DNA from 3 places in the Vreelandella sp. DA03-1M genome. Region 2 is predicted to be linked to each of the others. Evidence: predicted binding sites of a transcription regulator. Region 2 holds the regulator's gene; each other region holds the start of a gene.
What was found. The regulator FNR, encoded in region 2, switches genes on or off when oxygen is low (the NO sensors DNR and NnrR bind a similar motif). The targets are predictions, from matches to a motif close to TTGATNTANATCAA.
Positions count from the first base shown of each region.

Region 1: the regulator FNR is predicted to act here: its motif matches at 7,021-7,034, upstream of ACXUPB_RS09850 (Hsp20/alpha crystallin family protein).
Region 3: the regulator FNR is predicted to act here: its motif matches at 5,784-5,797, upstream of dsrO (sulfate reduction electron transfer complex DsrMKJOP subunit DsrO).

Region 1 is NZ_CM146798.1:2,124,863-2,135,563, reverse strand. It holds gene ACXUPB_RS09900 (hypothetical protein) at 1-47, shown strand, start outside; gene ACXUPB_RS09895 (DUF1538 domain-containing protein) at 204-971, shown strand; gene umpB (Na,Li,K/H(+) antiporter subunit UmpB) at 968-1,783, shown strand; gene ACXUPB_RS09885 (P-II family nitrogen regulator) at 1,773-2,126, shown strand; partial or broken gene ACXUPB_RS09880 (metal ABC transporter permease) at 2,188-2,664, opposite strand; partial or broken gene ACXUPB_RS09875 (metal ABC transporter ATP-binding protein) at 2,731-3,366, opposite strand; gene mntR (manganese-binding transcriptional regulator MntR) at 3,611-4,090, shown strand; gene ACXUPB_RS09865 (DUF3750 domain-containing protein) at 4,161-4,925, opposite strand; partial or broken gene ACXUPB_RS09860 (winged helix-turn-helix domain-containing protein) at 5,195-5,347, opposite strand; gene ACXUPB_RS09855 (BON domain-containing protein) at 5,641-6,294, opposite strand; gene ACXUPB_RS09850 (Hsp20/alpha crystallin family protein) at 6,353-6,856, opposite strand; gene ACXUPB_RS09845 (PHA/PHB synthase family protein) at 7,291-8,619, shown strand; gene ACXUPB_RS09840 (transposase) at 8,649-9,842, shown strand; gene ACXUPB_RS09835 (TorF family putative porin) at 10,283-10,701, shown strand, end outside.
Region 2 is NZ_CM146798.1:3,551,185-3,561,885, forward strand. It holds gene ACXUPB_RS16605 (sulfite exporter TauE/SafE family protein) at 1-41, shown strand, start outside; gene hemN (oxygen-independent coproporphyrinogen III oxidase) at 130-1,569, shown strand; gene fnr (fumarate/nitrate reduction transcriptional regulator Fnr) at 1,673-2,416, shown strand; gene ttcA (tRNA 2-thiocytidine(32) synthetase TtcA) at 2,409-3,320, opposite strand; gene ACXUPB_RS16625 (3'-5' exonuclease family protein) at 3,422-4,075, opposite strand; gene ACXUPB_RS16630 (DUF294 nucleotidyltransferase-like domain-containing protein) at 4,081-5,910, opposite strand; gene ACXUPB_RS16635 (DUF4212 domain-containing protein) at 6,586-6,846, shown strand; gene ACXUPB_RS16640 (sodium:solute symporter family protein) at 6,853-8,634, shown strand; gene ACXUPB_RS16645 (hypothetical protein) at 8,770-9,279, shown strand; gene ACXUPB_RS16650 (hybrid sensor histidine kinase/response regulator) at 9,426-10,701, shown strand, end outside.
Region 3 is NZ_CM146798.1:2,410,894-2,421,594, reverse strand. It holds gene ACXUPB_RS11280 (NAD(P)/FAD-dependent oxidoreductase) at 1-386, opposite strand, end outside; gene ACXUPB_RS11275 (molybdopterin dinucleotide binding domain-containing protein) at 621-3,716, opposite strand; gene nrfD (NrfD/PsrC family molybdoenzyme membrane anchor subunit) at 3,709-4,938, opposite strand; gene dsrO (sulfate reduction electron transfer complex DsrMKJOP subunit DsrO) at 4,922-5,698, opposite strand; gene ACXUPB_RS11260 (YgaP family membrane protein) at 5,991-6,179, opposite strand; gene ACXUPB_RS11255 (DsrE family protein) at 6,253-6,696, opposite strand; gene ACXUPB_RS11250 (rhodanese-like domain-containing protein) at 6,767-7,357, opposite strand; gene ACXUPB_RS11245 (Lrp/AsnC family transcriptional regulator) at 7,810-8,295, opposite strand; gene ACXUPB_RS11240 (LysE family translocator) at 8,438-8,785, shown strand; gene ACXUPB_RS11235 (IS30 family transposase) at 8,753-9,745, opposite strand; gene ACXUPB_RS11230 (LysE family translocator) at 9,821-10,153, shown strand; gene ACXUPB_RS11225 (dihydrolipoyl dehydrogenase) at 10,259-10,701, opposite strand, start outside.

The sequences.
Region 1 (10,701 bases), 1.4 Mb from region 2:
AAAACCTCGACCCATCGCTGCTGCTGTTTGGCAGTCAACTCTGTTGAGTGTGGATTGAAAACTCAACGGTATCTTTATGCGCAGGATCAAGTTTTGAGTACTTATTTTCCCCTACACTCTTTTATCAACACCCAGCGCCTAATTAGATAACGCCCAATAGTGGGTAGTTAATATTCGCCCCTCCCTGATACGCGGAAGATTTAATGGATTTTGTGGCATCCCTTGCCCACCAATTTAAAGACAGCCTGCGTGATCTCGCGCCGGTGGTAGTGGTGATGGCGTTTTTTCAGTTAGTGGTTATCCGTCAGCCCCTCCCCGAAGCCATAGAGGTACTCGATCTGGCTCTCGGCCTGTTATTTGTTGTCATTGGCCTGACACTCTTCATTAAAGGCCTTGAGCTGGGTCTTTTCCCCCTAGGCGAGAACCTAGCACGCGCATTTGTAAAAAAAGGCTCGATTACATGGCTGCTGCTGTTTGCTTTTGCATTAGGCGTTGGCTCAACCGTGGCGGAGCCCGCATTGATTGCCATTGCTGCCCGCGCTGCTGAAGTGGTGGCCCAAGGCGGTTTGATAAGCGATACCAGCACGGCACAAAGCAACTTTGCATTTGCTCTGCGGCTGGTGGTGGCACTCTCTGTTGGGACGGCAGTCGTCGTGGGCGTCATACGTATCTTTAAAGGTTGGCCACTGCACTTAATGATCATTGCCGGCTACGTATTAGTGCTGTTACTGACGCTTCTTGCTCCCGCCGAAATGATCGGTATCGCTTACGACTCAGGCGGCGTTACGACATCGACGATTACCGTGCCGCTAGTCACGGCACTGGGCGTTGGTCTAGCTTCCTCGATAAAAGGTCGCAGTCCTATGCTTGATGGCTTTGGGCTAATTGCATTGGCATCAGTAATGCCGATTATCTTTGTGCTGCTATTTGGCATTATTGGCATCCACCTGATTCCAGGAGTTGCACCATGACCCTTATCACTACGTTCTGGGGAACGCTGCTAGATATCCTGCCCATCGCGACGATTGTTTTTGGCTTCCAATACTTAGTCATTCGTAAGCCTGTCAAACATCTGCCGCAAATCTTGGTGGGTTTTATTATGGTTTGGGTAGGATTGTCGTTTTTTTTAGTCGGTTTGGAACAAGCCCTGTTTCCCATGGGTGAGTTAATGGCAACCCAACTCACCCACTATGAGTTTTTGCCTAGTTTAGCCGAGGGTGCCCAACGCCACTGGAGTGACTATTACTGGGTCTATATCTTTGCTTTTACGATTGGCGCCAGCACGACGATTGCAGAACCGTCACTAATTGCGGTTTCAATCAAGGCGGGCGAGATTTCCGGCGGCACGATTGATCCATTGATGCTGCGCATTGCGGTTGCGCTCGGCATGGCTTTTGGTATTACGTTAGGTGCGTGGCGTATTGTAATGGGCTGGCCTTTACAGTGGTTCGTATTCGCCGCCTACTTATTGGTAATTGGCCAAACCCTGCGCTCCCCCCGCTCTATCATCCCTTTGGCATTTGACTCAGGTGGCGTCACTACTTCTACCATAACGGTGCCGATTATTGCCGCGTTAGGATTAGGACTTGCAACAGAAATCCCTGGACGCAGCCCGGTAATGGACGGCTTTGGCATGATCGCTCTTGCCTGTTTATTTCCTATTATTACCGTAATGGGTTATGCCCAAATTGCTCAATGGCGGGCCACACGACGAAGCACAGCCAATGCCTCATCGCCATTAAAAAGCAAACTAGTAAGAAAAGGAGATCACGATGCGTTTTAAACTTATTGTCGCCATGGTGGAAGACGAACTAACCGATGCCATTATTGAAGCCGCACGCCATGCAGGTGCTACGGGCGCCACTGTGATCAATAACGCTCGAGGCGAAGGGTTAAATAAAGCCCACGGAATTTTTGGCATGGAGATTACCGCTCAACGGGATATGCTGCTGTTTCTGGCGGAGGAACACCGCAGCCGCCATATTCTTGAGGCGATTGCCCAAGTGGGCGAATTTGATGAGACACCTGGCACGGGTATCGCTTTTCAGCTTGATGTAGAGGATGCCGTAGGGGTAAAAAACCAGATGAAATCACTTTCCGAATCGGCCGATCAGGCGCTGCCATAAGTTTCGCAACGCCCTACTTTTTGTGAGTAATTGGCACTATTCCCTAAGGCTGGCCCATGCGTCAGCGACGCCGTTGGCGCATCAATACACCCTGCTTGGGCGAAAATAGCAGCGCCATAAAAAACCAACTGATAGCGACCAATACAATGGTGCCGCCAGAAGCAACATCCAACACCACAGAAAGCCACAGACCAATGACCGCTGAGCTAACGCCCATGCCCACGCCCACTGAAATCAACATCATTGTTTTAAAGCGGTCCGTGAGCAAGTGCACCGTGGCGCCTCGAGTAATCAGCATTGCGACCACTAAAATAATGCCCACCGTTTCTAAATTCGCCACGATGGTAAGCGTCAGCAGCAAGATCAAACCGTAGTGAATCACACTGGTATTAAAACCCAGCGCCTAAGCCTGCTGGGGGTCAAACGCGTAGAGCAGCAACTGCCAATAAGCGAGCCACACCACCAGCAGGGCAATCACGCTGGCCACCAAGGTCAGCAATAGTGCCGATTGCTGAACACCCAGCACATTGCCAAACAGGCAGCACCGCATGGGAGATCGCATCGCCAAACAGGCCAAGTGTTGCCATTAGTTCTGCCACGTTAGTTACCCCTGCGCTGCCGTTAAGGGAGATGCTTTATCGACCTGCACATCATTCTCCGACTGCTCGGTAGAACTCACCGCAAGCTCAGCTAACTTGGCATCGCTGAGCATCTCATCAGGCGAGCCGATCCCACGAATAAAGCGGTCGATCAACACCACATGGTCGACGTAGCGCCGTGCCCCCGGCATATCGTGAGTGACCATGATTACCGTTCGTCCGGCCTCTCGCTCACCGGCCAGCACGTCTAAAATCAACCGCTCACTAGGTGGGTCTACACCCGCCAGTGGCTGATCAAGCAGTAAAATATCCGCCTGCTGAGCAAGCGTACGGGCAAGTAAAACACGCTTTTTCTGCCCACCGGATAGCTTGCCAATCGGGCGTTTCGCCAACGCCAGCATATCCACCGCATCTAGCGCGCTCTTTACCGCCTCACCATGGCGGGAATCATACCAACGTGAAGGCAGCAGACGGCGCCACAAGGGGTCATTACGCATATGCCCATAGCGGCCACCCATAACGGTTTCCCACACCGAGACAGGAAAATCCCATTCAATCGCTTCACGCTGAGCCATATAAGCAATATGCCCCGCTTTACGCTGCGTCGAAATCGGCTCACCAAATGCCTGAACATTGCCACACTTAACAGTACCCGTCGCTCCTCAGGTATCGCTTCTAAGCGCTCTAACCATTGCTGTGTTTAACCATAGCGGTAGGCTCAAAGCTATATTCATCTCTTTTGTATTACTGATAAGTAGACTGTAACTCAAGAGGAAAAACACTTTGCAAACAGTTTAGCCTTGGCTAACAATGTTGCGTAAAAATAGGCTACTATCCCAAGTACGATCCAATGATTATTACCGCTGCTTCCGATATAATTTGCCAATGACTGATTCTAAACCGAACGCTTCATTAACCGCCCCAAGCATTCATGGTGATGCCCTTCCGCCCGTGGAGCAGCATGCTCAGCAGTATGCAACGGTGCGTAATGCCCATGAAACCGAGCTGATTGAAGACTACGTTGAGCTGATTGGGGATTTACTGACGCATCGTGGCGAAGCGCGTGCGGCGGACATTGCCAACCGCATGGCGGTGAGTCAGGCAACCGTATCGAAAATGATCAGGCGTCTAAATGAGCTTGAGCTGGTGACTAGCAAGCCCTACCGCTCTCTGTTTCTGACCGAGGCAGGCCAGAAAATGGCAGAAACCTCACGCGCTCGGCACGATATCGTATTGCATTTTTTACGCGCGCTTGGGGTCAAAGATGCCACTGCTCGTATTGATGCTGAAGGCATGGAGCACCACGTGAGCGATGAAACACTGGATATAATGCAGCGATTTACCGAACAGCAGCAGAAAAGCTAAATGCTCATCAAGAAGCTATCGGGTTAAACTTCAAGGCCCCTGTGATGGGATAAGCGCAGGTTGCAGAAAATTAAAGCTCACCGCTCGCTACTTGTGCGGGCATTCCAAGGCGCCCTATACCTGGCAGCTTCAAGGCAGGACGCATCACATCAATACCAAAACTCAAGCCGAGAACATTAATTTCGATGCCCTCTTCTAGCGCCAGCATAATACCGGCCACCCCGCCTAATGAGAGCTGGTACCCCGTGCCACTTGGCGCAGGTGCCAAAATACCGTTGAAAATATAATCTTTGCCGATAGCGGTAACGGGCAGCGTCACCTCAAAGTCTGGTACTTCACGAATCACCCAAGCGATAAAACTGTTGCTGTTAGGCCCGGGCCATACGCGATAAAGGTCGGCTTGAGGGTAGTCAGCAGCAGCTGATTCTATCTTGGGTATTAATTGTGCAGCCGCATCACCGCGGTAATCGGCCAGCAGCGTGGGCGGGTTACCAAACCAGGCACGATCGGGGGTATCAATAGAAGAGACTACCGTAGGGCGACGCCAGCTCAACACTTGGTGCAGCCGGTAGCTATCAGCATTCTCTGCTTTCGTTGCAATCCAGATATGTTCGCCAAACGCCCCGCGCCAATTATAGGCGCGGGCAGAATAGACCTGCACCACGGCTTCGGAGATCGCTGCTGGGTCTGGGGCGATCCCAGCGGAGGAGCGATCCAACGATGACCAATGTCCTTCTGTTACCACTTGATTACTTGCCAATATCCATACAGGCCCCACTAGCAGCAGCGCTAAAAGCGCTACGAGAGTGAGCAGCCATCGCAGCAGCGTTTTCATCGTGTTACCCGAAGCTAAGAGATAACTGTTAGTACCGCGATAGCTAGCTGGACGCAAGCGTATATTGTCGATTTGAGGAAAACGCTAATAACGGAAGCTAAATGTAATAGCCGTTCAATTACTATGATATACGTTACCTTTTTAGTCAGTAATAAAAATGTAACATAGGTTAAAAAATAACCATAAATATTAATTAAATAAAAAGGTTAAGAAAATCATCGTTTCTTTAACTTGATTAATAAGGATAAATTTAAAGCTTATATGGCCTCTCAACGCAGACGATAGCCCACGCCTGTGAGCGTCTCGACCCGCGCAGACTGGTTACCAAGCTTGCGGCACAAGATACGAACAACGGCGTCAACCACATTGCTGCCGTCCTGATAACGGGTGCCCCAGACATGCTGCAAAAGCTCACGGCGGCAAACTGCCTTGCCCTAATGTTCAACCAGGTAGCGCATTACACCGAACTCCACAGGGGTTAGCGCAATACGGCCTTCCGCCAACATCAGTTGCCGGGTGTAGTTATACTTTTCCGTTCCAGGTAGGCTTGTAAAGGGCGTGCGTTATAGCCAAATTTGATGGTTAGGTTCTTTGATACTGAGTTCCGGAGAGAGGATCACTCCAACAAAAAAAGCAGGCAAAAAGATAGAGTCATCGAACCCTTCTAGAGATTCGATGACCATTCTACGTTTTGAAATTTTATTACCTGTCACCTTCAAACCCTTATATCATCTATTACCTTCCATACGCCGGGCGAACTCCATGCAGAATGGTGTATTAAGTCTTTTTCCGCGATGCTGTGTGCCTTTCCACTTAGTATGACGTCGTGATCGTGCACCTCGACTTTGATCGCATTGGCATCCTGAATAGCCCTACGTTTAAGTGAGGCCTCAATATCGGCCTTAACAGCAGCAGCGGTAGGCTTAGGTTTGAGAACGATCTGGTTACTCACACCCGTAACCCCTGTCAAGTAGCGTATGGAACTAGCAGCCAAACGCCGTTGATACTCCCAAGGGACTTCGCCGGTTAGCGTCACCCAACCGTCTTCAACCATTATCTTTAATGGGTCATGTGGAATGTATACATTCCACTCCAGTGTATTTTTAACCGCACGAGCAATATCTGCATCAGTGCGATTGTTATTTCCAGGCAGATTTACGTCCATTTCAACGGCAACGCCTTTAACACCGCTAACTCGCTGTGCTGCCATTTCTGCATGCCACTTCTCTGCATAACTATCCACATGGCCTGCCAATGTCACAATGCCGTCGTTAACCTCTACCCCAATATTCGAAGCACGAACAGTGGGTTCATACTCAAGTTCGGCAAGCACATCTTTCTGAATTTGACTGTCTGACTTTGGCATCATTTGTACTCCTGTAGTTTTGCAAGACAATCTTGTTATCAATTAGAAATACTCACTCTATCTACTTGATTTCAAGCTTACGCCGTGAAGCTTGTTTGGCTTTTGGCATAGTGATTGTCAATATGCCATCCTTAAATTTGGCTTCAGCATGTTTAGCATCCACTTCTACTGGCAGGGCAATCGTCCGAGAAAAGGAACCTTGCCAAATTTCTGAATGGTAATACTCATCCTGTTTTTCCTCGGTTTTTTCGGAACGCTGACCTTTTAGCATCACGGCATGTTCGGTTATTTCAAGGTCTATTTCTTTCCGGTCAATCCCTGGCATCTCAGCGCGCACTTCGATTTCTGTGTCTCGATCAATGATGTCAACTTTAGGGTTATGTTGACCGAAAAAACCTAGCCGTTCTTTTATTAAGTCTTCCTTGAAAAAGGGCTTCATCCAGCTGCGCTCGAAGAAACCTTCTATCATACGATCAAACTCTTCCAGCGGGCTTAAAGAGCGCTTACTTGGAAGTGAACTCGTATCTTTTTCCGACATTACAGGCTTGCTGATTGCTTTTTCCATGACACTACTCCTATGTAGTTCTTTTACTTAATAAAAGGGATAAACTGCATCTTTATCCTTCATTTTTTTTCAATGGCTACATTACAAGCCATGGTATATTTATAGCGCAAATACTTTTATTTAAAAGGTGGTACATGTAATAAAAAGCACTAATATGCAAAAACTTGATCCAGAGCAATTAATACCAGCTTCACCCCAGCTCACCTATAAAATGGTAGTAAAATTATTGTGTAGTAGTTAATTTCAACCCATATTAAACCTATCAATAGAATTTCATATCACAATGTTTTTTCATTATTGCTTTTGTTATATATGCGGGCAGCTTAAAGCACAGTGGCATCAGCGACACCTGGCACTCAGGTGAAGTGAATCAGTAAAGGTAAGTAAATGTTATTGCTAGATAAACTAACGCTCAGCTTCTAGGGTTAATAACAATGATTTATGATGAGACACAATACCAACAATTGGACAGGCTGGTACGAGCATCACTGGCAGGGCTAACACTTGGCATTTCTCCTACATCGGCCATGCTAACTTACTTGGACTGGCTATCAAGCCTCCAGCTTTCTCCTGGAACTCAGGCTCATCTAGTAAAAAAAGCAATGAAGAAACAGCTACGCTTGTTGTCTTGGGTTAGCCATTCGGCCTTCGACCCCAATGCCACACCTTGTATTGCCCCCCTGCCCCAGGATCGTCGTTTTCGTGACCCTGCCTGGCGTTACTTCCCCTATAATCTGCTTTATCAAGGCTTTCTTCTTCAACAGCAGTGGTGGCATAACGCCACTACCGGACTACGCGGCTTATCCCCGCATCACGAGCAGGCAGTAGAATTCGGTGCCCGCCAGTGGCTTGATGTGTTCTCCCCCTCCAATTTTTTACTGACTAATCCCGCTGTGCTCCAAAAAACCGTTGAGAGCGCTGGAGCCAACTTAATGCAAGGCCTGCAGCACTACTGTGAAGATATCCAAAACCACTATCTCGGCAAAAGGTCAGCGAGTGCTGAAATGTATGTCGTTGGAAAAAATGTAGCAATTACACCGGGCAAGGTTATCTTTCGCAACCATCTGATCGAGCTAATCCAGTACACCCCTACTACAGAAGAAGTACATGCGATGCCTATACTCATTGTGCCTGCATGGATCATGAAGTATTACATCCTAGATTTGTCCCCCCATAACTCGCTTGTTAAGTACTTAGTTGATCATGGCCATACGGTTTTTATAATTTCCTGGCGCAACCCAACGGACGAAGATCGCGATATTGGGATGGATGACTACCGCCAACAAGGCATTCTGGCGAGTCTCGATGTCATCGAAACCCTATTTCCTAGTCAGAAGATACATGCGGTTGGCTACTGCCTGGGCGGCACCCTGTTGGCCATTACCGCTTCTGCGATGGCCAGAAATGGAGCCAACCGCTTGGCCTCAATGACACTCTTCGCCGCACAAACGGACTTCCGAGAAGCTGGTGAACTAATGCTTTTTATTGATGAAAAGCAGCTCGCTTTCCTTGAAGACTTAATGTGGGCTCAGGGCATTCTCGATACGAAACAAATGTCAGGGGTATTCCAGGTACTGCGCTCTAACGATTTAATCTGGTCCCGGGTCGTGAACGAGTATTTGTTAGGCACAAGGCAACCCATTAACGACCTTCTCGCCTGGAACACCGATGCAACGCGCATGCCCTACCGTATGCATTCTCCTGAATCCGTGAGACCGGCCCCAGGAAGCACTTCTAACCCACTGACCTGCATGGCAATATAGCCATTATCGCCATTCACCCAGACAGTGCCATGCCCAACATAAAGTTCCGCGCCAGTTGCCGCACCCTCACCAGCCACGCCGGGCTGTCCATCATCGGGCAATGCTTCGAGATCGCTGGCGTCGACAGCATCGACAGCCGCTTCCCCACCACGCTGGGCATGCGCACCAGTGACGTGATCAAGAGCTACCTGGGCCTGCTGTGTCTGGGCATGAGCGACTATGACGCTGTCGAGAACTTCCGCCGCGACAAGCCCTTCCAACAACTGCTGACCCTGCAGAAGGTGCCGAGTACCGCCACGCTGCGACAGCGGCTGGAGAAACTTGCCGCCAACGACCTGCAGGCGCGCACCGCCACCTGGTCCACGACCCTGCTGTCACTGATCGAAGCACCGATCACCGCCGAGACGACGCACGTCTGCCTGGACATCGACACCTTCGTCATGGACAACAGCAACTCGAAGAAGGAAGGCGTCTCGCGGACCTACCAGAAGGTCGATGGCTACACCCCGATCGCCGCCTATCTGGGCAACGAAGGGTGGTGCCTGGGTCTGGAACTGCGGCCTGGCAAGCAGCACACCATGAAGGAGAGCAACGCCTTCCTGGAGCGGGTACTGCCTCGCGCCCAATGCTTGACCAAGCAACCGATCCTGTTACGCGAGGACAGCGGCTTCGACAGCCAGGCGCTGTGGCCGCAGACCGTCTCGATCCACGACGACAACAAGACCGAATACGTCGTCCAACGCGTGATGCGCCTGGTCGAGCGCACCGCCGATCGCGATGGCCAGTTGCTGCTCGAACCGGACTATGAGTTGGAAGGCTGGTGGACCAGCCTGGACGAGGCGCCGGAGGCGGTGATCAAGCGCTACCAGGCGCATGCCACCCATGAGCAGTTTCACAGCGAGATCAAGACCGATCTCGACCTGGAGCGCTTGCCGTCCGGCAAGTTCGCCACCAACGATCTGATCCTGCATCTCGCCCAGTTGGCCTACAACATCCTGCGCCTGATGGGACAGCTGGGCATGACCGGCGAGCTGAGCCCGGTTCGCCACCCGGCCAAGCGGCGCCGGCTGCGCACCGTGCTACAAGAGCTGGTGCACCGTGCGGCTCTCGTGATTCACAAGGCACGGCAGATCATCCTCGACTTCGGGCAGGATATCGGGCGCATGACGGTGCTCAAGACGCTGCGGAGCCGACTGCGTTATCCACGAGGAACGCCATGCTGACCGTCAATCGGCGACACTCTATCCACAAGCAGTTCCAAGCGACACGCGATCGCCAGATATGTCGTGCCTGGCGGGTGGAAAGGCATGACAAAACGGGCCGTCAGCACCGATCAGCACGGTGGGTTTTGGCAATAACGGGCTTGCGAAAGCCAACTTGCACGGGGCGAATGATCAAAAAGTGCTCGCTGGCGGTGATAGGGAAAGTGTCGGCGCCGGCTTCACGGATTCAGGAGAATGGTTACAGAGAATGCATCAAAACAGGGCGCTGGTCCGGGCCGGTGACAGGTTCTGGGGCGCTAGGTGTTGGGTCGTTTTTCGGGGGCAAGCTCAGAATGTGCCGATTTGTCTCTATAATAATGATAAACAAGAATAAATAAGATGTGGCAAGACTTTTGCTAAATCATATTTGGAGCAATGAAACCCAACCGAAGGTATCCATTATGAAGAAGCAGTTTTTCACCAAATCCGGATTTATCAGTATCACTTTGCTTGCAGCACTTCAGGCTGCGCCCGCCATTGTTAGCGCTGACGTCAGCTCAAATGTGAGCGCCAGCAGCAACTATCTGTTCCGGGGCGTCACCCAGACAGACGGGGCTGCGGCTGTCCAGGGAGGGTTGGATTATGAGCATGCGTCGGGCTTCTACGCCGGTGGTTGGGGTTCCAATGTCGATTTTGGTGACGGCACCAGCTATGAGCTTGATCTTTATGCCGGATTCTCCGGCTCTGTGGAAGAACTGGGTTATGACGTTGGGTACATTTATTATGCGTATCCTGACGCGCCGGACTCCATCGACTTCGGCGAACTGTACGGCGAGATCAGTTATGGCATTGCGGCCATCGGCCTGGCCTACACGATCAA
Region 2 (10,701 bases):
TGTGGCAGCTGTGGACACTCACAGCACACAATCTTCATTAACATGACATGGCTCAATATTTATATCGGCGCCGCGCGTTAGGCTGGCATCAAAGCTTTAACGCCACTTTTAACGCCGGAGCGTCACTTCATGCCCGTTCATGCCCTCGCGGCTTCTTCTACGATGACTTCAACCATGGCCGGGGCAGCACCGGAGCAGAAAAAATGGGATGAAGCCTTACTGCGCCGTTACGACACCAGCGGCCCGCGCTATACGTCCTACCCCACGGCGTTGTCGTTTCACGACCAATTTACCCCGAGCGATTTGACTCAGGCGTTAGAGCGCAGCAATGCCAGCCAACGTCCTCTTTCGCTGTATGTGCATATCCCCTTCTGCCGCAAAATTTGCTTTTACTGCGCGTGTAATAAAATCGCCACCAAGAACACCGCCCTGGCCGAGCCGTACCTATCCCGGCTTGACCGTGAAATGGTGCTGACCGCTCGCCACCTGGATACCACACGACCGGTGAAGCAGTTGCACTGGGGTGGCGGAACACCGACGTTTCTTAACTTGAACCAGATGGGCGACTTGATTGATCGCCTGGACGCGCGCTTTGGTCTCTCGTCCGCGTCTGATCGCGATTACGCGATTGAAATCGACCCACGCGAAGCGGACGTATTTACGCTGCGCCACCTGCAGTCGCTCGGTTTCAATCGCATCAGTTTAGGCGTGCAGGACTTAAGCCCGCTGGTGCAGAAAGCCATTAACCGTATTCAGCCACGGGTACTCACCGAGACGCTGATGGATGAAGCACACCGGCTGGGCTTTCGTTCGCTCAATCTCGATTTAATATACGGCTTGCCCTTTCAGACTGAAAAAAGCTTTGCAGACACCCTGCGCCAAGTGATCGAGTTAAATCCCGCACGGCTTTCTGTGTTTAACTACGCCCACATGCCCGAGCGCTTTGCCCCCCAGCGGCGGATTAACATCGATGACCTGCCGGGCAGCGAAGAGAAGCTGGCGATTCTGCGCACCACGATTGAGATGCTCACCGCGGCCGGTTATGTGCACATCGGCATGGATCACTTTGCTCGTCCTGATGACAGCTTGGCGATCGCCCAGCGCGAAGGCTCGCTCCAGCGCAACTTTCAAGGCTACTCCAGTCACGCCCAGTGCGACTTAATCGGGCTTGGCGTGTCGGCGATTTCTCGCGTCGATGACGTCTATGCACAGAACCCTAGCGATCTGGCCCGCTATGAAGCAGCGCTGGATCAAGGCCAATTGGCAACCGTACGTGGGCTGCGCTTAAGTGACGATGACCTGATCCGCCGGGACGTTATTGAGCGACTAATGTGTGATATGCGCATTGATCTGGCCGCCATCGGTCAACGCTGGAACATTGATGCCCCGCGTTACTTTGCGCAAGCGCTTGAGCACTTACAGGGCGCCGAGCGAGATGGCCTGCTGACGCGCAGCGGCGACCAGCTTAGCGCGACGCCCATGGGACGGCTGCTGATTCGTCACTTAGCCATGGCGTTTGATGCTCACCTGCCGCAGCAATCAGGCAAGCACTACTCAAAGATTGTGTAAACAAGCTATCGCTAACGAAATGAAGCTTCCATACTAAGAGAAGCCTACCTCAGCACGGCGTAATGATTACCTGCCACTCACGACGCTACTCAAGGAGTTATGCATGTTGGAACCCATGAGCCGCCGACGCTCGCTACTCCATGAAGCTCGCTGCCAAACCTGCAGCTTGAGCTCACTATGCTTGCCACTTGCCCTTGAGATAGACGATATGGGCCAGTTCGATGCCATTATTCGTCGTCGCGCACCGCTGAAAAAAGGCGAGCCACTATTTCGCCAAGGCGATACTTTTACCAGCGTTTATGCGGTACGTTCGGGCAGTTTGAAACAAGTCACATCAGAGGGAAACGGCAGCGAACAACTGACCAATTTCTACCTCCCCAGCGAACTAGTGGGGTTGGACGGGATCGATGAAGAGCACTACCCAGGGAGTGTAATTGCCTTGGAAACGACCACCGTTTGCGAGATTCCCTTTGATCGCTTGGACTCACTCTCTGAGGAGTTGCCCGAACTGCGTGGCCAGCTGTATCGCAGCATGAGCAAAGAGTTGCGCGACGACCGGCGCATGATGCGCCTGCTGTCACGTAAAACCGCCGACCAGCGGCTGGCGAGCTTTTTAATCACGCTTTCAGATCGTTTTCGTCGCCGTGGCTACTCGCCCTACAGTTTCCGCCTTTCCATGCCCAGGGCCGATATCGGCAACTATTTGGGTTTAGCGGTGGAAACCGTCAGCCGGATTTTAAGCCGCTTCCAGCAGCAGAGCGTAGTGGCGGTATCCGGGCGAGAGGTCAATATTCTTGATATGCAGCGCTTAATCACCCTCGCCGAAGAGGAGCAAAACGCTAGCTGACGTTAAATGCCTGGATACGCCCGGCCAGTAGTTCTGCCTGTTTGGCTTCTAGCCCTTCAAAATCAAAGAGATTGCGATCCGCTAGCTGGGAAGGCGCAATATTGGTAACGGCTTTAAACATGCTTTCCAGGCGACCGGGGAATTTTTTGTCCCACTCGGCGAGCATCTCTTTGACGACCTGACGCTGCATATTGGGCTGCGAACCGCATAGATTGCAGGGAATAATCGGGAATTCCATCAGCCGTGAAAACTCGGCAATATCTGCCTCTTTACAGTAAGCCAACGGCCGAATGACGATATTTTTACCATCATCAGAAAGTAGCTTAGGCGGCATCGCTTTTAAGTTGCCGCCAAAGAACATATTGAGAAACAGGGTTTCAAGGATGTCTTCACGGTGGTGGCCCAGGGCAATTTTATTGGCGCCAATCTCTTCGGCAAAGCCATACAGCGAACCGCGGCGCAGGCGTGAACAGAGCGCGCAAGTCGTTTTACCTTCTGGCGTTTTTTCTTTCACCACCGAATAAGTATCACGCTCGACAATGTGATATTCCACGCCCTGCTTATCCAGATACGCAGGCAGCACATGCTCGGGAAAACCGGGCTGTTTTTGATCCAGATTGACCGCTACCAGTGAGAAATTGACCGGCGCGTTGCGCTGCAAGTTGCGCAAAATCTCCAGCATTGTATAGCTGTCTTTGCCGCCGGAAAGGCAGACCATCACACGGTCGCCTTCATTGATCATCTGGTAATCAATAATCGCATTGCCCACTTCTCGGCGCAGGCGCTTTTGCAGCTTGTTAAATTCACGTTTCTGCTTAGCATCAGCCAGCTCTGACTGGCCATGATCAACATCAGTGAGGTCGGCTCCAAGGGAAGCAGGGTCAAAATGATCAAGAGGTTGCATGGTATAAGCACTGCCGAGGGTGGAAGGCATTCAAGAAAAAGTGGCTACTATTCTAACAACACTCACCGCCCTGACCCAACTACTCGTATACAGACCTATTACTAAGCAGCCTCTGCCATAATGCGCTGCAGGCGCATATAGAGCAGCGCGCTGGAAGTGGCCTCACCTAACACACCCTGCATTCCCATCGCGGGTACTTGCCAGCACGCCAGCGCTTGGGCAAAGCTACTGGGTGCCTCTATCTCCGGATGCAAGCGCCGCAGCTGGCGCTGATGCAGCTTTTCTACGTCGACCTGGGCATTGGGCAGTGCGAAATCCAACCGCTTTCTCAGCAACGCATTTAACGCCCCAATCCGCTGGTCTAACTGCCAGCCGACAATAGGGCGATTGCCAATAAACTCTACTAACGCATTTAAATTGTCGCGGTTTGGCGCTGCCACCTCCCCTGCCTGACACAGCAGGTGATGGCGACGCAGCGATGCATGGTCAGCCTGCCCCGGTGCGCCTAACGTCAGCACAAAAGCACGGCTGGTACGCACCTGCTGTTGGCTAAGCACCACGGCGGCCAAACTGATCACAGGTGACGTCGGCATAGGCGTTGATGTGCAGGCAAGCGCTACCAGTTCTTCGCCCATATAGGGCTGAAAAAGCCAGGCATAGGGAGAATCAGCACAACGTCGCCGGTCGCTTTCGCGACGCAGCAAGGTACGTAAGGAACCGCTAAAGAGTGCCACGTGTCGATCTAACAGCCGCATTCCGCTCACGAATACTCCAGATGATAACGATGGGAAAGCCGCTGCTTAAAGTCTTTCACAATATGCAGTGCTTCACGCAATAGGTCGCGTTCTAGCGAAGAGAGGCTTTGCACCACGACACGATTAGTGCGGTTCGCCTCTTGCGATGTGCTACTTGCCTCTAGGGCAGTGAGCTGCTGTTTGAGACGCAACTCGGAAAACAGCGCCAGTGCTTCGCCCAGATCGTCGGCGAACCGGCGATCCAAGCGGCCATCGGCGGCCAGCGCGTCTAAACGATCCAGTGTTGAGGTCGCTTTGATTCGTCGCTCCAGCGCCATGGTGCGCACGCCGTGAACAATGGGGAAAATGCCGCCTTTCTTGATATCGATACCGTGCTGAGGCTTTTTCAGCGAGCCAAACAGCGTCAGCGGTGTGGAAAAGCGTAGCGCCGTGCGAGCAAAGTACGAAAGCAGCAGCTCGTCACGAGAACAGCATTCAAATAGCTCTTCTCGTACGCTCTCAAGCAGACTGGGGTTACCGGCCACGGCATGAGCATCAAGCATAATCGCCAGTTTCATCAGGCTGTCGCCATCCCGCTCGCTGGCCCATTTGGCAATATTGCTCTTCCACTGCGACACTGTGGCCACCCACTCAGGGTTTGAAACCATAATATTGCCGGGGCACGGCGGGTAGCCAAGCTGGATTAAGGTATCAGTGAGCGTTTGCATGTGGCTCATAAGATCTGGCCACTGCGCATCGTCGGCTAAAATCAAGCCATTATCTTGATCGGTTTTTAGTATTTGTTCGCCGCGCCCTTCGCTACCCATCACCATCATGCAGCTCTGTTCGCGGTACTTCTCAGCAATAGTGAATTCCCACGCCTTGCTCATGATACGGCCATTCAGCGCGGCGAGTAGATCCATCGCAAAGCGTAGCTTTACGCCTTGAGCCATCAGCGCCTTCACCAGCTCCGGTGTGCGCTGGCTAGCCGCCGACAGTGCTTCCAAACTGCCCGCCTGTTCGACTTGTAGACTCACCACGTAGCTGCGACTGGAGAAATAGCTAAGTACGTCGGTGAGTTCGACGACGCCTTTGAGAACGTTTTGCTCCAGCACCACTACCCGCGTCACTTTATGCCGCGTCATCAGTACCAGCACTTCAAACAAGTATTGATCCGGCGCGACGGTGACCAGATTAAAATGGGCGATCTCATCAAGCGGCGATGACACTTCGCTACCACCCAATACCAACCCATTGAGCAGGTCGGTTTTCGTCACCATGCCTAGCTTGCCTTGAGTCTCTACTAGCAGGCTGTCGGCGTGGCTGTCGTTGAGCTGCTTCACCGCGCTGGCAATATCAGTAGCCGCCGCCATTAACAGCGGCGCACGCATACATTCGCTTACCTTGGCCAACATAAAACCCGCCATGGTGACGCCACCTTCGGCACGCTTTTCAGTCAGTAAGCGTGCTTTATGCGTCAGCGATTGGCGAAAGAAATTACTGAAATCCGGGTAATGACGGCACAGCTGCTGAAACAACGCTTTGGGCAGTAGGTAACACAAGCACTCCTGCTCGGCCTTAAAACGATAGCGGCTTTTACCATTGAGAATGCTGATCGCGCCAAATAGGTCCCCGGCCGTGTAATGGCCAATACGCGAGGTAGACGAGGGCAGCGTGGGGTCGATTTCTGCCACTTCACCTTTATGTATCAGGTAAACAAACTCGCCCGCCTGCCCGGTCTCTAGAATTATTTCGTCGCGGTCAAAATACGCAAGGTCAATGCCGCGACGAATATGGTCACGACCTTCATCGTCAAGAAGCGTGAACGGCAGCTGGGATAGATCCACATCGACCATTGTGCATGACCTCATTCAACTAAAGGCGAACTAGAAAATAAAGTAAATAAGCACTCCGCCCGACATTGATCCACATCAAAGGAGTCTTTCCAACGCTTCAAAAGCTGTAATCGATTATTATGTGAAGGTGGAGGTACGGGTATAAAGGATTCACTTCCCAACTAGCAAGTATAACGTCGTTATACCTTTAGCTATCACGCTAAGGTCGAAGCGACTTTTGATCCGCGACCAAAGTCTCAATACCTACTAATCACGATTAGCCTTAAAATGCTCTCCATGTATTTAAAGTAGCCAATAACCACTTATATTTGCTCACTAGACTATCGTCCTATAGCTCTGCAAACGCCTGCAAACTTCGCTTAAAAAGCAGCTAAAAACTCGTATTTTCAATCACATGCAAAACCAAAAGAGCACTTTAGCTGTTTATTGATACCAAAGTCTGGGATTTATTTTTTTGTGTTTATTGCCCAGTATTAACAATGAGTCATGCAGGGTAATCGCACGTCACTTACTAACTCGAAAGTCTATATCGAATAATAAGGTGACGTGCTGACGAAAGCTGGCTCACCACTCCTTACGATTGAGTGGCTTTCGACGTGCGATTGCCCTGATGGGTCACACGCTATTCCTCGTGAACTTTCCCAACCTTAAAAATCACAAGTGGAGAGCAACACAATGGCAGACGACAAAACTAATGCTGCTGAATACTGGAAAGCTAACGTCCGCTTAATTTTCGGATGCCTAGCTGTTTGGGCATTTGTTTCTTACGGATGCGCTATCCTGTTTCGCCCACTGCTCGCCGGTATTCCGGTCGGCGGCACCGATCTTGGCTTCTGGTTTGCACAACAGGGCTCCATTTTAACGTTTATCGTGCTGATCTTCTTCTATGCCTGGAAGATGAATAAGCTCGATCAAAAATTTGGACTTGGGGAGTAAGCCGGTATGAGCCAGTTTGCAATTAACCTACTGTTCGTAGGCTCCTCCTTTGCCCTCTATATCGGCATTGCGATTTGGGCACGAGCAGGCTCGACGAAAGACTTCTACGTCGCGGGCGGCGGCGTTCACCCAATCACCAACGGGATGGCAACCGCGGCTGACTGGATGTCAGCGGCGTCGTTTATCTCAATGGCGGGCCTGCTGGCCTCCGGTGGCTACGCTAACTCCACCTTCCTAATGGGCTGGACCGGTGGCTACGTTATCCTTGCGATGCTGTTAGCTCCTTACCTGCGTAAGTTTGGTAAGTTCACCGTGCCTGACTTCATTGGTGACCGCTTCTACAGCAACACCGCTCGCCTCGTGGCGATTGTGTGTTTGATTGTAGCGTCAGTCACTTACGTTATCGGTCAGATGACCGGTGCGGGCGTGGCGTTCTCACGCTTCCTCGAAGTCAGCAACACTTGGGGTATCTGGCTAGCTGCGTTGATTGTATTCCTCTATGCCGTATTCGGCGGCATGAAAGGCATCACTTATACCCAGGTAGCGCAGTACATTGTTCTGATCATCGCTTACACCATTCCTGCGGTGTTTATTGCCTTCCAACTGACCGGCAACCCGATCCCGATGTTCGGCATGTTCAGCACGCACACTGAATCCGGTATACCGCTGCTGGAAAAACTGGATGATGTGGTCAGTGCGCTTGGTTTCCAGGACTACACCGCCGATGTAGACAACAAACTCAACATGGTGCTGTTCACGCTGTCGTTGATGGTCGGTACCGCCGGTCTGCCACACGTTATCATTCGCTTTTTCACCGTACCGAAAGTGGCTGACGCACGCTGGTCTGCCGGTTGGGCGCTGGTGTTCATCGCACTGCTTTACCTCACCGCACCAGCGGTAGGCTCCATGGCACGCTTGAACCTGATGACCACGGTCTACCCAGAAATGGCTGGCCAAACCGAAAACTACGAAGAAGCAGCAAGCAATCCGATCCTGTACGAAGAGCGTCCTGACTGGTTCCGCACCTGGGAAGAGACAGGCCTGATCAACTTTACAGATACCAACGAAGACGGCCGTATTCAGTTCTACAATGATGCAACTGACTACACCGACCGTGGCTGGGAAGGCAACGAGCTAACCGTTAATAACGACATCCTGGTACTCGCCAACCCGGAAATTGCCAACTTGCCCGGCTGGGTCATTGGCCTGATCGCAGCAGGCGGTATCGCGGCAGCACTCTCTACCGCAGCAGGTTTGCTCCTAGCGATCTCGTCGGCGATCAGTCACGATTTGATCAAGACCATGATCAATCCGAAGATTTCCGAGAAAGGCGAAATGTTAGCGGCTCGAATCTCCATGGGCGGCGCGATTCTACTGGCTACCTATTTGGGGCTTAACCCCCCCGGATTTGCGGCACAAACGGTAGCGTTGGCCTTTGGTATCGCCGGTGCATCGCTATTCCCTGCGCTGATGATGGGTATCTTCTCCAAGCGGATGAACAGCCCAGGCGCCGTTGCTGGCATGCTGGCGGGCTTGATTTGCACCCTGCTGTACATCTTCACCTATCTAGGCTGGTTCTTTGTGCCGGGCACCAACATGCTGGCCAACACGCCGGATAACTGGATCTTGGGCATCTCGCCGCTCTCCTTCGGTGCGGTGGGCGCGATGATCAACTTCGCAGTTGCCTTTGCAGTTTCCAGAGTGACCGCGGCACCGCCGCAGGAAATTCAGGATCTGGTGGAAAGCGTTCGCTATCCGAAAGGTGCTGGTATGGCGGTAGATCACTAAGTCATACTCCTTCCTAACGCGTTATCGCAATACAGCGATAACGCTTTGGAATCGACCTCACCATCGGGCTTCCTAACGGAGGCCCGATGGCTTTTATAGATAGCTCTTATAGACGGCTTTTTGAAAGGATATTTTATGATATGGCATTTGATCGCCGCCGTTTTTGCAGGCCTTGCGGCCGCCGGTATTGGCCTGATACTACGCAAGCTGAGCGGCAAACGTCTGCCCAAGTGGATCGTACCGGTGTTTGGCGCGCTGGGTATGCTGGGCTACCAAGTTCAGGTGGAGTACAGCTGGTTTGAACACAAGCAGGCGCAGCTTCCCGAGACTGCGACGGTTATTTCAACCGAAAGCACCACCGCCGTATGGCGTCCCTGGACCTTTGCCTTCCCGATGACCACCAAGTTCAGCATGGTGGATAGTGAAAGTATTCGTTTCAGTGAGCAGGATGGCACCCGCTTAGCAGAATTTATTCTTTATCAGTTTGAGCGTCACCACACCGACATATTGATTACCCAGCCTTATCTACTCAATTGTGAGAGCCGTGAGCTAGTGCCCTTAGATCAAGACTCCCGCGACCCTATCCTTGAAGAGATACGCACGCTACGCGAAACATCCCCGCTACTCAGCAACGTATGTGCATAGGTAAAGGAAGCCGAAGCAGCCACATGCCTAAAGATAACAACGAGCCTAAGTAGTGGTCGTACATGGGACCCCATTTCGCCTAGAATGAAGCCTTTTTTTATTAGCGCACATATAAGTGGGTCGCACACTCTGGTGGGGAGAAAGGCATGTTTCACGGCGGGCTACTGGTCGCGGTATCGCTACTCTATATTGCCGTTCTATTCGGCATTGCTTGGTACGGTGACCGCCGTGCGCGTACCCACGGAGCCACCCGACGGCGTCCGATCATCTATAGTCTGGCGCTGGCCATTTACTGCACCTCGTGGACGTTTTACGGCGCGGTTGGCCAAGCGGCGACGGCGGGCTGGTCGTTTGCAAGTATCTTCGTCGGCCCGATACTGACGTTTTTACTGTTCTGGCCGGTGTTGGCCAAAATGATCCGTGTCGCTAAACACCAAAACGTTACTTCGATTGCCGATTTTATTGCCTCCCGTTACGGCAAAACCCAGTCGCTGGCCGCCTTTGCCAGCCTGGTCGCCCTTGTCGGCACCCTGCCTTACATCGCGCTACAGCTAAAAGCAGTTTCTACAACCTTCAGTGTGCTCACCGACGCCTCCGATGTGACCCATACGCCGCTGTTTGGCGATACGGCCTTCTACGTAGCCATTGTAATGGCCATCTTCGCGATTCTATTCGGCACCCGGCATACCGATGCCACCGAACACCACGAAGGCTTGATCCACGCCGTGGCGTTTGAATCGCTGGTCAAACTGTTGGCCTTTGTGGTGCTTGGTGTCTTTGTTACCTGGGGAATGTTCGATGGCCTGGGTGAGCTGATGGGCCACGCCGAAAGCCAGCTTGAACTCCAGCGCCAGCTCGCCAATCAGGATTTTGGCCAGAGCTTCTGGGCGCAAACCTTGCTCGCCATGCTGGCGATCCTGTGCCTTCCGCGCCAGTTTCATGTGGCGGTGGTCGAGAACATTCACCCTGATGACGCCAGCAAAGCCCGCTGGCTGTTCCCGCTCTACCTGTTGGCGATTGCGTTCTTTGTGGTGCCCCTGGCCGCCGCCGGGCTGCTGCTGTTTTCCGAAAGCGGCGTGGAACCCGATACCTACGTGCTGGCGCTATCCATGGCCTCGGGCCAACAGTGGCTGACGCTGCTTACCTTTATCGGCGGTTTCTCGGCAGCCACCGGCATGGTTATTGTGGCCGCCGTGGCGGTGTCGATCATGATCTCCAACGAGATTGTTATTCCAGCACTGTTCCGGCTGCGCTGGTTTGATACCAAAGCGCGGGATTATGGCCGCCTGGTACTGCGTGCGCGGCGATTGACCATTGTGGCCGTACTGGCCATGGCCTACGGCTTCTACCAACTGATTGCTGAATTTACCTCGCTGGCCTCGATCGGCATGCTGTCGTTTGCCGCCGCTGCGCAGTTTGCCC
Region 3 (10,701 bases), 1.1 Mb from region 2:
TCGCCACTGACGAGAGTTATACGCTTGCTGTCAGCATCAATGCTGTCTGCGTAGTCACGCAACCATTTGACTCCTCGTGGAAGAAACTGTGCATTAAGGCGCGTTGTTCTTTCTGCCGCCCATATCCCAGAAGCTACCATTGTCCAGCCCGGTTGGTAGTGGTGAGTTTCGCGAGGTTCCACGAGTGTGATAGTTCCTCCCCGTAGGCGTCTGGCGAGTCGGTTCACCATTGCCATGCCTGCTGCACCGCCACCAACAATCACGATATGTGCTTGTGTTCGCAGAGTGCTAGCAGATAACCCGCTGAACGGTAGTAAGCTACCCACACTCAGCCCAGAGCCAACTTTCAATAACTCTCTTCGTGTTAATAACGGTGATTTTTGCATGAAAGACTCCTTCAGCGTGGGATAGTATATGTCTTTTGGGAATATTCTTATTCAATTATTTTCTTTTTGCGTAAGAAAGCCATAAACATTTTGTCTTACTTAACAGAAATGCCCTTTATAAAAAGTCAGAAGTAAAGTTTGAAAATGTATCAATGATCTGCATCACTCATTCGTTAGGAAGCTCTGCAGTAATTCCCACCGAATGATCCATCAGCTCTGAAAAACGATTCTCAGCTAAACTCGACTAACCCTTACCGGCAAACCCTGGCGCACGCTGGCCCCGCTGATGGGCTCAAGCCAAGTGCCATCCACATTCCTCGTGGGGTCCTTAAAGCCTAGATCGTTGATATTGATACCCGCGCGCATCCAAGGCATATCCGGTTGAGATTCACCGTCGATAATATGTGGCGTTGCGCCTAAATCCCGGTGGCCATAGCCGTGCTCAATGCCCAAGGCACCAGGTATTACGCTTTCACTGACTAGCGCCAACCCGACTACGCTTCCGCCAGGGCTTTCTATGCGAATGGTATCGCCGTGCTGGATACCAAAGCGCTCTGCGTCTTGGCGGTGCATCTGTATCGGGTTGTAAGGCTTGATCATACGCAGCCGCTCACTGCCGATAGCGTAAGAGTTCATCAGGTTGGATTTGAACGAGAACGCCAACAGCGGCCACTCTTGCTCCGAAAACACCTCGCGCATGGGTTGCTTGTTCGCCATCTGAGGCAGCTTATGGCAGGGGACGCCGCTATTGGGCAGGCCATTAGTGGTATCAATGCTGGTGCCGACTGATTCGTTGTAAACACATAGCGTTTGCTTCCACTGGTATTTCAATTTTTCACCGATGAAGTGCTCGCTGGCATCTTCAAAGCGTCCACCCCGGGCATAGAGATAGGCGACTCGAGCGCGTTCATCAGTTTTTAGCGTTCGTGCGATTTTAGGCACCAGTGGGGCAATGCCTCCATGGGCAACATCAGCATCGTCGGCTTCTGGCAATGGTTCTTCTTGAAAAGCGATATTGGCCGCGGCCCGCAGATAATAATCCTCTGCGCGATTGAGCGGGTGCAGATTGCCCTGGGCATCGGGAATTGCGTTGTCGCCAAAGCCGGGCAGGCCAAGCCGTTTGGCCACAGCGATAAAAAAGCTGTCCATAGACACCGGTTCGCCCTCAGCGGTTTTTTGCTGGCGCGGCTCCACCACGGGCCAGCAGGCGGTGGTCAGCTTGCCTAGGGTGCCTTTCCACGCGCCCGTAAAGCCCCAGACCTCGTACATCACGGAATCAGGCACAATGTAGTCGGCGTAGCGGTTGGTTTCATTGATAAAGCCATCCACGGCAACAAAGAGTCCCAGCCGTTTGGGGTCTTTCAGCTTATCGACAATGACGCCTTTTAGGCCAGCCTGACCGTAAATCGGGTTAGCCATACAGCCAATCACCGCTTTGATGGGGTAAGGATAGCCATCTAGTGCCGAGGGTAGGTGCTCTGTGAGCGTCGGCGGCGCCAGCGAGCGCCACGGCGCTCTAGCCGGGTAAGGGTTTTCGCCTGCGGCGACTTTGCGCTGATACTCGGAAGACTTTTCGTAGGGGAAGCGCGAGCGGGATAGAAATACCCCCTGCGGCGCGCGCTTACCAGGAAAGTTGGCTAAATCGTAGCGTGGGCCCTCGCCGGTACCGCTGTAAGTGCCACCGCCCACGGCGCTGCCACCCTTCATGTTGTAGTTGCCCGCCAGTAGGTTCAGCATTTGCACGCTAAACGCGGCATAGAAACCGTTACCCGACATCATGCCGCCGTGACAGTTAACCGCGGCTTTCCTGCCATGGCTGGCATAGCGGCTGGCCAATTCAATAATCGTCGCCTTTGGAATGCCACAATGTTCTGCGTAGGTGTCTAGGTCGTACTCGTGGGCAGATTCGCTTAGCAACGTCAGGCTGCTTTTGACGGTCACGGTGGTGCCATCGGCAAGCTCAACCGGACGTTCGGCAAAGAGCTCGGCGGTCATCACCTCTTCGCTTAGCGCGAGTTCGCCATTGGCCACTACCACCGGCGAGTCAGCATCGCTACCCGCTTCCGCTAGGCCCAGGTCGCTGGCGCGAAGAAAATAACCTCTGCGCGGGTGTTCATAAGTGTCAATTACCAAATGAGTGGCGTTGGAGTGGGTGGTTTCGCCCGCTGCATCGGCGGCGGCTTTGCCGGGCAGGGCTAGGAAGTTGCTAGCATAGCCCTGGTTGTCAAGTAGCCACTGAATGATTGCCATGGCAAAAGCGCTGTCTGTCCCAGGACGAATAGGCACCCAGCGGTTGTTGTCGGCTGCGTGGGAGGTGGCGGCATTGAGCGCTGGGTCGACCACTACGTACTCCAACGTACCGGCTGCACGGGCTTGGGCAATCAAACGGCCTTGGCGCTTAAACGGGTTGCCCGCTTGGCTGGGCGCACAGCCGATATACATGATAAAACGTGCGTTTTGGATATCCGGCTTAACGTGGGCGTTGGTGACGATATTGTTCATCACCGCGCCAGATCCCATACGGAAAGCCAACCCGCAGTAAGCGCCATGGTGACCATAATTGCGGGTAGCAAAGGCATTGAGGGTAAAGCGCTTGAGTAGATCTGAGCGCCCGTAGTCAGTGGCTTCCATCACCATTAATTGGTTGGCCTTGGGGCCATATTCAGGGTTATCAGGGTCGATCAGGGTGTCGTGATCGCGAATATCGCGCAGTCCATCAACGTGGCCTTCGTTAAACAGGTCGCCGCCTTCGCAGATTTCTTCAATGAGTTGCTCAAAGGAGATTTTCTGCCATTGACGGCTACCACGTTTGCCTACTCGTTTTAAACAGTGGTCGACACGGAAAGGGTTGGTAATTTGGCTCATCATGGCGTTGCCACGGGCGCAGGCGGTGGAGCGGTTTGTCTGGCCCTGTTCGCCATAGGCGCTAACACTGCGCAGTGCATCCGCCACCGGTGTACGCATGGGTAAATGGTCGTCGGTGGACAGCGGGTGGTAGGGATTGCCTGATACCCGCAGTACTTCGCCAAGGGCGTCATCGACCCTAACTCTCACGCCGCACCGTGTGGTACAGCCGTAGCAAATAGTGAAGGCGACTCGCTGGCCGGGGGTTAAGGTGAGTTCGCCAGTGTCTAAATCGACTCGATATTCTGGGGTCAGCGAGTTGCCATGAATATGGTGCCTGGGTTTTTCACCCGCGCTACCGGTAATGCCCTTAGCCATTTTTGCCAAAGGGTCGGCATAGCCCACGGCAAAAGTGGCTGCACCACCGGCGACGGCAGCGCCTTTTAGAAAACGGCGGCGTGACGGGTCTTGAGCAGACTTAGACATGACTAGACGCTCCTTTTTTCGCGGTGAGAGAATGAGTAGAAGCATCTTGGGTAGCGTGAGTGGGCGTTGCTATAAGGCCGCCCTGTTGGGCCTGCCGCCAGGGAATAAACAGTTCAATCAGTAGAATAGCGGCGAGCCAGAGGCCGAAGGTGCCAACAATGCCTAAAATACCGGAAGAGCCCGCGGGAATGCCGTAGTGATGAAAGCCTGCGCTGTTGCGGGCCACATGCTGAACATCCATCAGCACCACCCAGCGGAACATCCAGCCCATGTGTATGGCTACGAGGCCTAACAACCATGCCCAGGCAAACAGTGCTGGCTGGTTAGAGGTTAGGACACCGCGCGCGTGCTTCTGGCGCAGGGTAGGGCGAGTCAGTAAAAACAACACGGCGGCAAAGAGCGCTAAGCCGGTAATCCCTCCCCATAGGGCGGTATTGCGCCACGAGTCGCTATGACGCACGGATTCCAATGCGGCGGCAACAGAGCCTACGTGGGCATTCACGCCATCCAAAAACCAGCTAATTGCAACCAAGCCTGCTAGTGCACAGGTCACTAGCAGCACATACAGCATCTGTCGTATAGCGGTTTGCGAACAAAGCCCACTAACCCGGTTCAGCACTAATACCAGCCCGGAGGCGGCGATAAACCCCGTGGTCGCCAGCATAGGCGGTAGCCATACGGTGTTCCAAAGCGGGCGGGCTTTTACGATTGCAAGCTCCGCACCGGTGTAAAGCATAATGCCGCTGGAAAGCCCCAGCGCAGCCAGACCTACCACGGCGACCAGTGCTCGTGGCGTTATGCCACTGCCCAGTGAAAGCCAGGTAGCTAGCATGCCGCTGAGTCCTGGTGCGCTGCGCTGCGCCTGCAGCGCGGGCCGCCATGCCAGCCAAGCAAGGCCAAGCACGCTAACCAAATAAAGCGGCAGAACAACGCTGCCAATCGACATCCACGAGTGGCTATTGGCGTAAGCGTAGAAGTGCCAGAACCGCAGCGGCTGGTGCAAATCCGCGAGTAGCGCAACGGGCGCTACCAGCGTAGTGCTAACGCAAGCGATTAGCGCCAGACGCGCGGTAGGCAGCCAGGCTTTTTTGCCGAATACCAGTGCTGGGGCGGCTAGCCACAGGCTGGCGTAGGAAACCGCAATCATGAAAAAGTACTGCACCGCCCACGGGTACCAGGCGATGTCATAGCGCGGTGCCAGTAGCTCAATGGTGGAATTCATAGCCCATCTCCTGACCGTGGGGGTCGAGTACTTCCAGCGCAACGGGTTCTGCCGTAGGACGCGTGGTGAAGCGCTCATCCATGCCTAGGTAGAACACCTGAGGAAGGGTGTGTTTTTCGGGTTGTAGCACCATCAATGCATCGCGATGTTCGTAAATCATGCGGCTGATTTGGCTTTGAGGATCGCGCATGTCCCCAATCACGCGGGCACCACCTACGCAGCTCTCAACGCAAGCGGGCAATAGACCGACTTCTAGACGATGGGCGCAGAAGGTGCACTTGTCGGCGGTTTGCGTGCGTTGGTTAATAAAGCGAGCATCGTAGGGGCAGGCGTTAACGCAATAGGCACATCCCACGCAGCGGTCACTATCGACCACCACAATGCCATCCTGCTGCTGGTAAGTGGCTTCTACGGGGCAAGCCGGGATGCAGGGCGGGTTTTCACAGTGGTTACACAGCCGGGGCAGCATAAAGGTGGCTAGCTCGCCGCTTTCCTGGTGCTGTACTTCATATTGGGAAACCGTGGTGCGGAATTGGCCCAGTGGTGCAGCGTTTTCGATATGACACGACACCGTACAGGCTTGGCACCCGATGCACTGGCGTAAATCGACAAGCATGCCGTAGCGTTTAGTGGGATCGCCTTCACGGCGGGCAGGTTGCTGATTGATGCCAGCTTGGGCAAGGCTTGAAAACGGTATCAGCGCAGCGCCGGCGCTTAAACGTGCCATTTGACCCAAGAGCGAACGGCGTATTGCGTCCATAGCGCCTCCTTGGCGAATTAAACGGCATTCGCATGGGCGAATGGTCGGAATACGCTTAGGTTACGCCTTTTGTTAAAGGTAAAAATTGATACGTGTCAATGGGTTAGGGTATACCCCCTTAATGCTCCCTTAATGTTAAATGGCTAAGTGTTTGTTCTGTATGCGTAGTTTCATTTAGCATTAAACAATTGAATGGCGACGCGGGTGATTTTTAGCGCACATATATAAAAAAGCGCTTGCGTTAATAAACATGGCAAGCGCAATTTCTATGGTCTTGTTTGCTTAATAGGCACTATTTAGTTTTGCAGGTATTGAAGCCTATTAATTTATAAGCTGGGCAGAAGTTAAATAGCCCGGTGGCTAGCGGCAATACGCCGATCCAGCCCCACACCCCGATAGTGCCTGTTAGGGCCAGTACGATCAGTGCAATCCCAACCAGGATGCGTAAGATTTTATCGATACCACCGACATTGCGACTCATAATTGACTCCTTAATTTAAGTTTGGGTGCTCAAAAACTGTAAACAGGAATGGACGGATCGCGCATCATTTCCGCTATGGGCCAGGTGCCGCCACACCCACGCCTTCAAGAAGGTCGTCTTCTTCGTTTTCGCTGTTGGGCAGGTAAATGGCACACACATCCACGGTGGCGCCATTATCTAAAAGCATATTAAGCATGCCTTCCGGCTTGACTTGGCCTGCCGGGTTGCTCGGTGGCGTGTTGATAGCTTCCGCACTTGTGTATCCCCCGACGGCCAAATCACCAGCAGCATCACAAAGCAGTATATGCAGGTGAGTGCCTTGCTGCTGCATGGCGTTGGATAGAATCATGGCCATGCCTTGGGTCTGCAGTGAGTCGCTAGTAAGGATAACTAAGGCCTGATCTTCAGTTCCGTTTCTGCCATGGCTGTCAGACATTGAGAGACTTGAGAAACCGATAGCAGCAGTAGCAACTGCCAGTGTCAAGATCGTATTGCTGAGCTTATGTGTAATAGTCATGTAGTCACCTCGTTGGTTTTGATCAATATCTTGGCCCTGCTGCTCAAGCAGTGACCCATATATCGGACTGTTAATGGGCAGGGCGCCATGCCACATCGGGGTTGATGTCATAGCTCCACGGAAGACCCGAATTGCGCCAGCCATCCTGCGCTCTTACGCCCTGGGAATTACCCTCCTTGAGCTTTTCACCCTCGAAACCGTCGGTCATGGAATAGACTTCGTTGTATCCCATCTCGGCGATCACATCGGCAGCGGGGGCACTGCGGGTGGCACCGGAGCGACACATGACAATGATCGGATCTTCTTTGTTTACGCCCAGCGCTTCTATTTTGGCTCTTACTTGCTCTTCGAAGTTAGCGTTTTTGACTACTGGCCAAGTCTTCGCGTCTTCATCGAAATTATCGCGCTCGGCTATCACCCAGGGCACATGGATATCGGTGGGCTCGGCGAAGCCAGTAAACTTGATCTCAATGGGGTCGCGTACGTCGATAAGTACAGCACGATCGTTATCTTGCATGAGGTCATGAGCCTCAATGGCCGTGACATAGAGACCTAACGTTGTTTCCCGGTAGGCCTCTACTTCGTCTGCAATAGAGGGTGTGGCTCCTAAGGCCATCGTGATTCCGATGACGGTAGCCATTGGCATTAAAGAACTTTTCATAACTATTTCCTCTAACGTAATAACTTAATTATTATTGTTTGAGAATAGACCTCTTCTCGCTTAAAAACACGAGGCATATGGCCGCAGCTTGATCCATATCAAGCCCATATGATTTTTCGAGGTCGTGAAATGACGTAACGATGAGGGAGTCTTTTTTCTCAACGACAACGACAAGCATTGCCCCATTGTCTAGGCCCCAGAGGAAACAGTTAGCCTTGGTGGATTCAGAAGGAGAAGAAGACTTAAAACAAAGATGGAAGATGACAACTCGGATATCTTAAGGCGTTACTGGCGCACAGTACCCAAATCAAGCGCCGCTGTAGGCTGGCTTTATGCGGCTACTGGTGGCGGGGAAGAGCCAGGCTTTGGCTAATCACCTTTTTATATGGGTACTCGTAGGTTTAGCGTTAAATTGCATCAAACGAGCGCGCCACTATCAACAAGTTTCACAACTAGGGCTTATTGTTGTTAGCTAATGGTAAGGTGCCGTACTCTTTCACCGGCTGGATAGCAAAGTTACTGCGAATATCACTCACCCCGGGTAGGCGAAGCAGTGTCCCCGTTAGAAACGCCTCATAAGCCGCCAAGCTAGGCACCACTACCTGCAGTAAAAAATCAGACTCCCCAGAGACTAAGTGCGCAGTAACGACTTCTGGCAGTTTGACTACTGCCTCACGGAAGGCATTAGCCTGCTCTTCATGGTGACGTTCAACCTTGATACCCACAAACACCGTTAGCTCAAGTCCGACACCTCGCCGATCAAGCTCAGCATGGTAACCACGAATAATACCGCTAGCTTCCAAGCGTCGCACTCGGCGTAAACAGGGAGATGGCGACAAGTTTACTTTCTCCGCGAGTTCCACATTCGTTAAACGGGCATCACCTTGGAGCAATGCAAGAATGCGGCGGTCGATAGCGTCTAACTGACCAATTGGCATGAGTAAGCATTTTCCTATTAACAATTGACACAAAATACCAATAAATATCATTTTTAAAGTCAAAATGGCAAGAAAACGCTCACCCCTTTAAAGGTACCATAGCGCTTGCGAAGACACTATTTGTGGTCTTAAGGAAGCAGCGATGGAAATTGGTCTTTTTATTAGTGCATTAGCCATTGTTTACCTAATTCCTGGTCCCGATATGTTACTTGTGTTGCATACCAGTAGCTCTCAGGGGCGTGGTCATGGGCTAGCCACAGCGCTAGGGCTAGGCATCGCCCGAGGGCTGCATGTGGCATTAGCAGGGTTGGGTCTAGCGGCGCTATTTACCGCCGCCCCGTGGCTATTTGATGTGGTTCGTTACTTGGGCGCAGCTTACCTGGTTTGGGTAGGTGTGCAACTTATCCGTAGTCGGCATAGCGCTGATAGTAATCATCACCAAGCATCACTCCTGAATTCAACTAATAAGTGCAGCACCTGCGGTTTCTAGTGCTCCTGAGTATTCACCTAAGAACACCTGGGCTGGGGTTCGGTATCCCAGCCGCTTCCTTGGTCTATCGTTTAGCTTATTGACGACACTTCGTAGCTCGGCATTGGTCACTTTGCGGAAGTCAGTACCTTTAGGAAAATACTGCCTAATCAGACCATTGGTGTTTTCATTAGTACCACGCTGGCATGAGCGGTACGGGTCGCAGAAATAGGTCTTAGCCGAGACGGCCTTGGCCACTTTCCGGTGCTCAGCGAATTCCGACCCATTATCCAAAGTGATGGTGTGCACTGCCCCTCGGCGTGGTGCCAATAACCGCGTCATCGCCTGAGCCGTTCTAGTGGCGGTGATTGTTGGCAGCCGCGCTGCCAAGAGGTAGCCACTGCGTCTTTCGACCAGGGTCACCAGTCCAGATTCTTTGTGGCCCTTAAGCACCGTATCACCTTCCCAATGTCCGATATAGCGCCGTTCTTCAACCTTGGCAGGGCGCTGCTCAATGCCTACTCGGTGCGGGATTTTGCCTAACCCCGCCCGCTTAGCCAATTGGCGCTGATAGCGCCGATGGCGTGGCAGTCGGAGCCGTTTCCATAATATTCCCCCGTGCTTCTTGTCGTCCCAGATTAACGCATAGATCCACTGATGGCTTACGCAGACCCCGTTGGCATTGGCCATGAAGCCACTGATTTGCTGAGGGCTCCATTCGTCCATCAATTGGTCAGTGACCCAGCGAATCAGGCTGGGCAGCCGTTTCGTCACTTTCCAGGCGGTGCGTCGGCGCTGATCACTTGCCGATTGAGCCTGTTCAGGCGCATAACCACTGGTCAGAGCGTTGCGCTTTATCTCGCGACTAATGGTACTGCTGTGGACGCCAATGGCCTTAGCTATCTTTCGCTGGCTAATGCCGGTCTCAAGATAGGCAAAAATTTGGTATCGTTGGATCTGGGTCAGTTGTCGGTATCCCATGCTCTGCTTCACTTTGGTAGGTAAGGCAGAGAGGGTACCGGCGCTGGCCCACCTGCCTCTACCTTGTAGTCCAAAGTGCTGCGCTTATTCTATGAATCCAGGCTCAAAGGCAGCTATTATCTAGCTTGGCGTCGAGGGCTTCTAACTAATTTGCTGAACCCGAAATCGCTGCTTTTTTGTTCGGTGTTACTGCCCCAATTTATACATACCCAGCAAGGCGCCGTCGCACTTCAGTTCACTTTACTGGGAGCGGTGCTAGTGGGGGTGGGGCTGCTATATGATGTGCTATATGCTTGCCTGGGAGCGCAGATGCAACGCTGGTTTGCCAGCCAGCACAAACGGCAAATATTTCAGCGATGGGTGTTTGGAACGCTGCTTATTGGCTTTGCGCTGCGGTTAGCCGCTTAAAATTGCTATCCTAGTGTAATAAAGCCCCGCAAGCAGACGCAGGACTTGGCCGCCTAGATGAATGAGGCTGATTAGGGAGGGAGGTTAGTTATTTTAGTCATTTCCTTAATCGCCTGGGCCACACTCCATACAGTGCTCAGTAATGGCAGGCCCTTGTTGAAGATTTGCCTGTAAATCGCGCAACCCTGACCTTAAACCCTCTTCAAGTACCGGATGGTAAAAGGGCATAGCGAGCATCTGGCTGACGGTTAGCTTTTGCTCCAGTGCCCAGGCAAGCAAATGGGCTATGTGCTCAACCTGGGGTCCGAATAGCTCCGCGCCTAAAAACTGTCCGCTGCCGTGCTCCGCATATAGCTCGAAATAACCTTTATTTTCCCCCATGACCAGTGCACGGCCTTGATCAGCAAAGGAAACTCCGCCTTCAGCGATGCAGCCACAGCCGCCATAACGAGTGTCTAACGTAGCGCGACTCTCACCCACAATTGCCATCTGGGGTTCGGTAAATACAATCGCCAGGGGGACGTTACGCTGACCCACTTGCACATCAT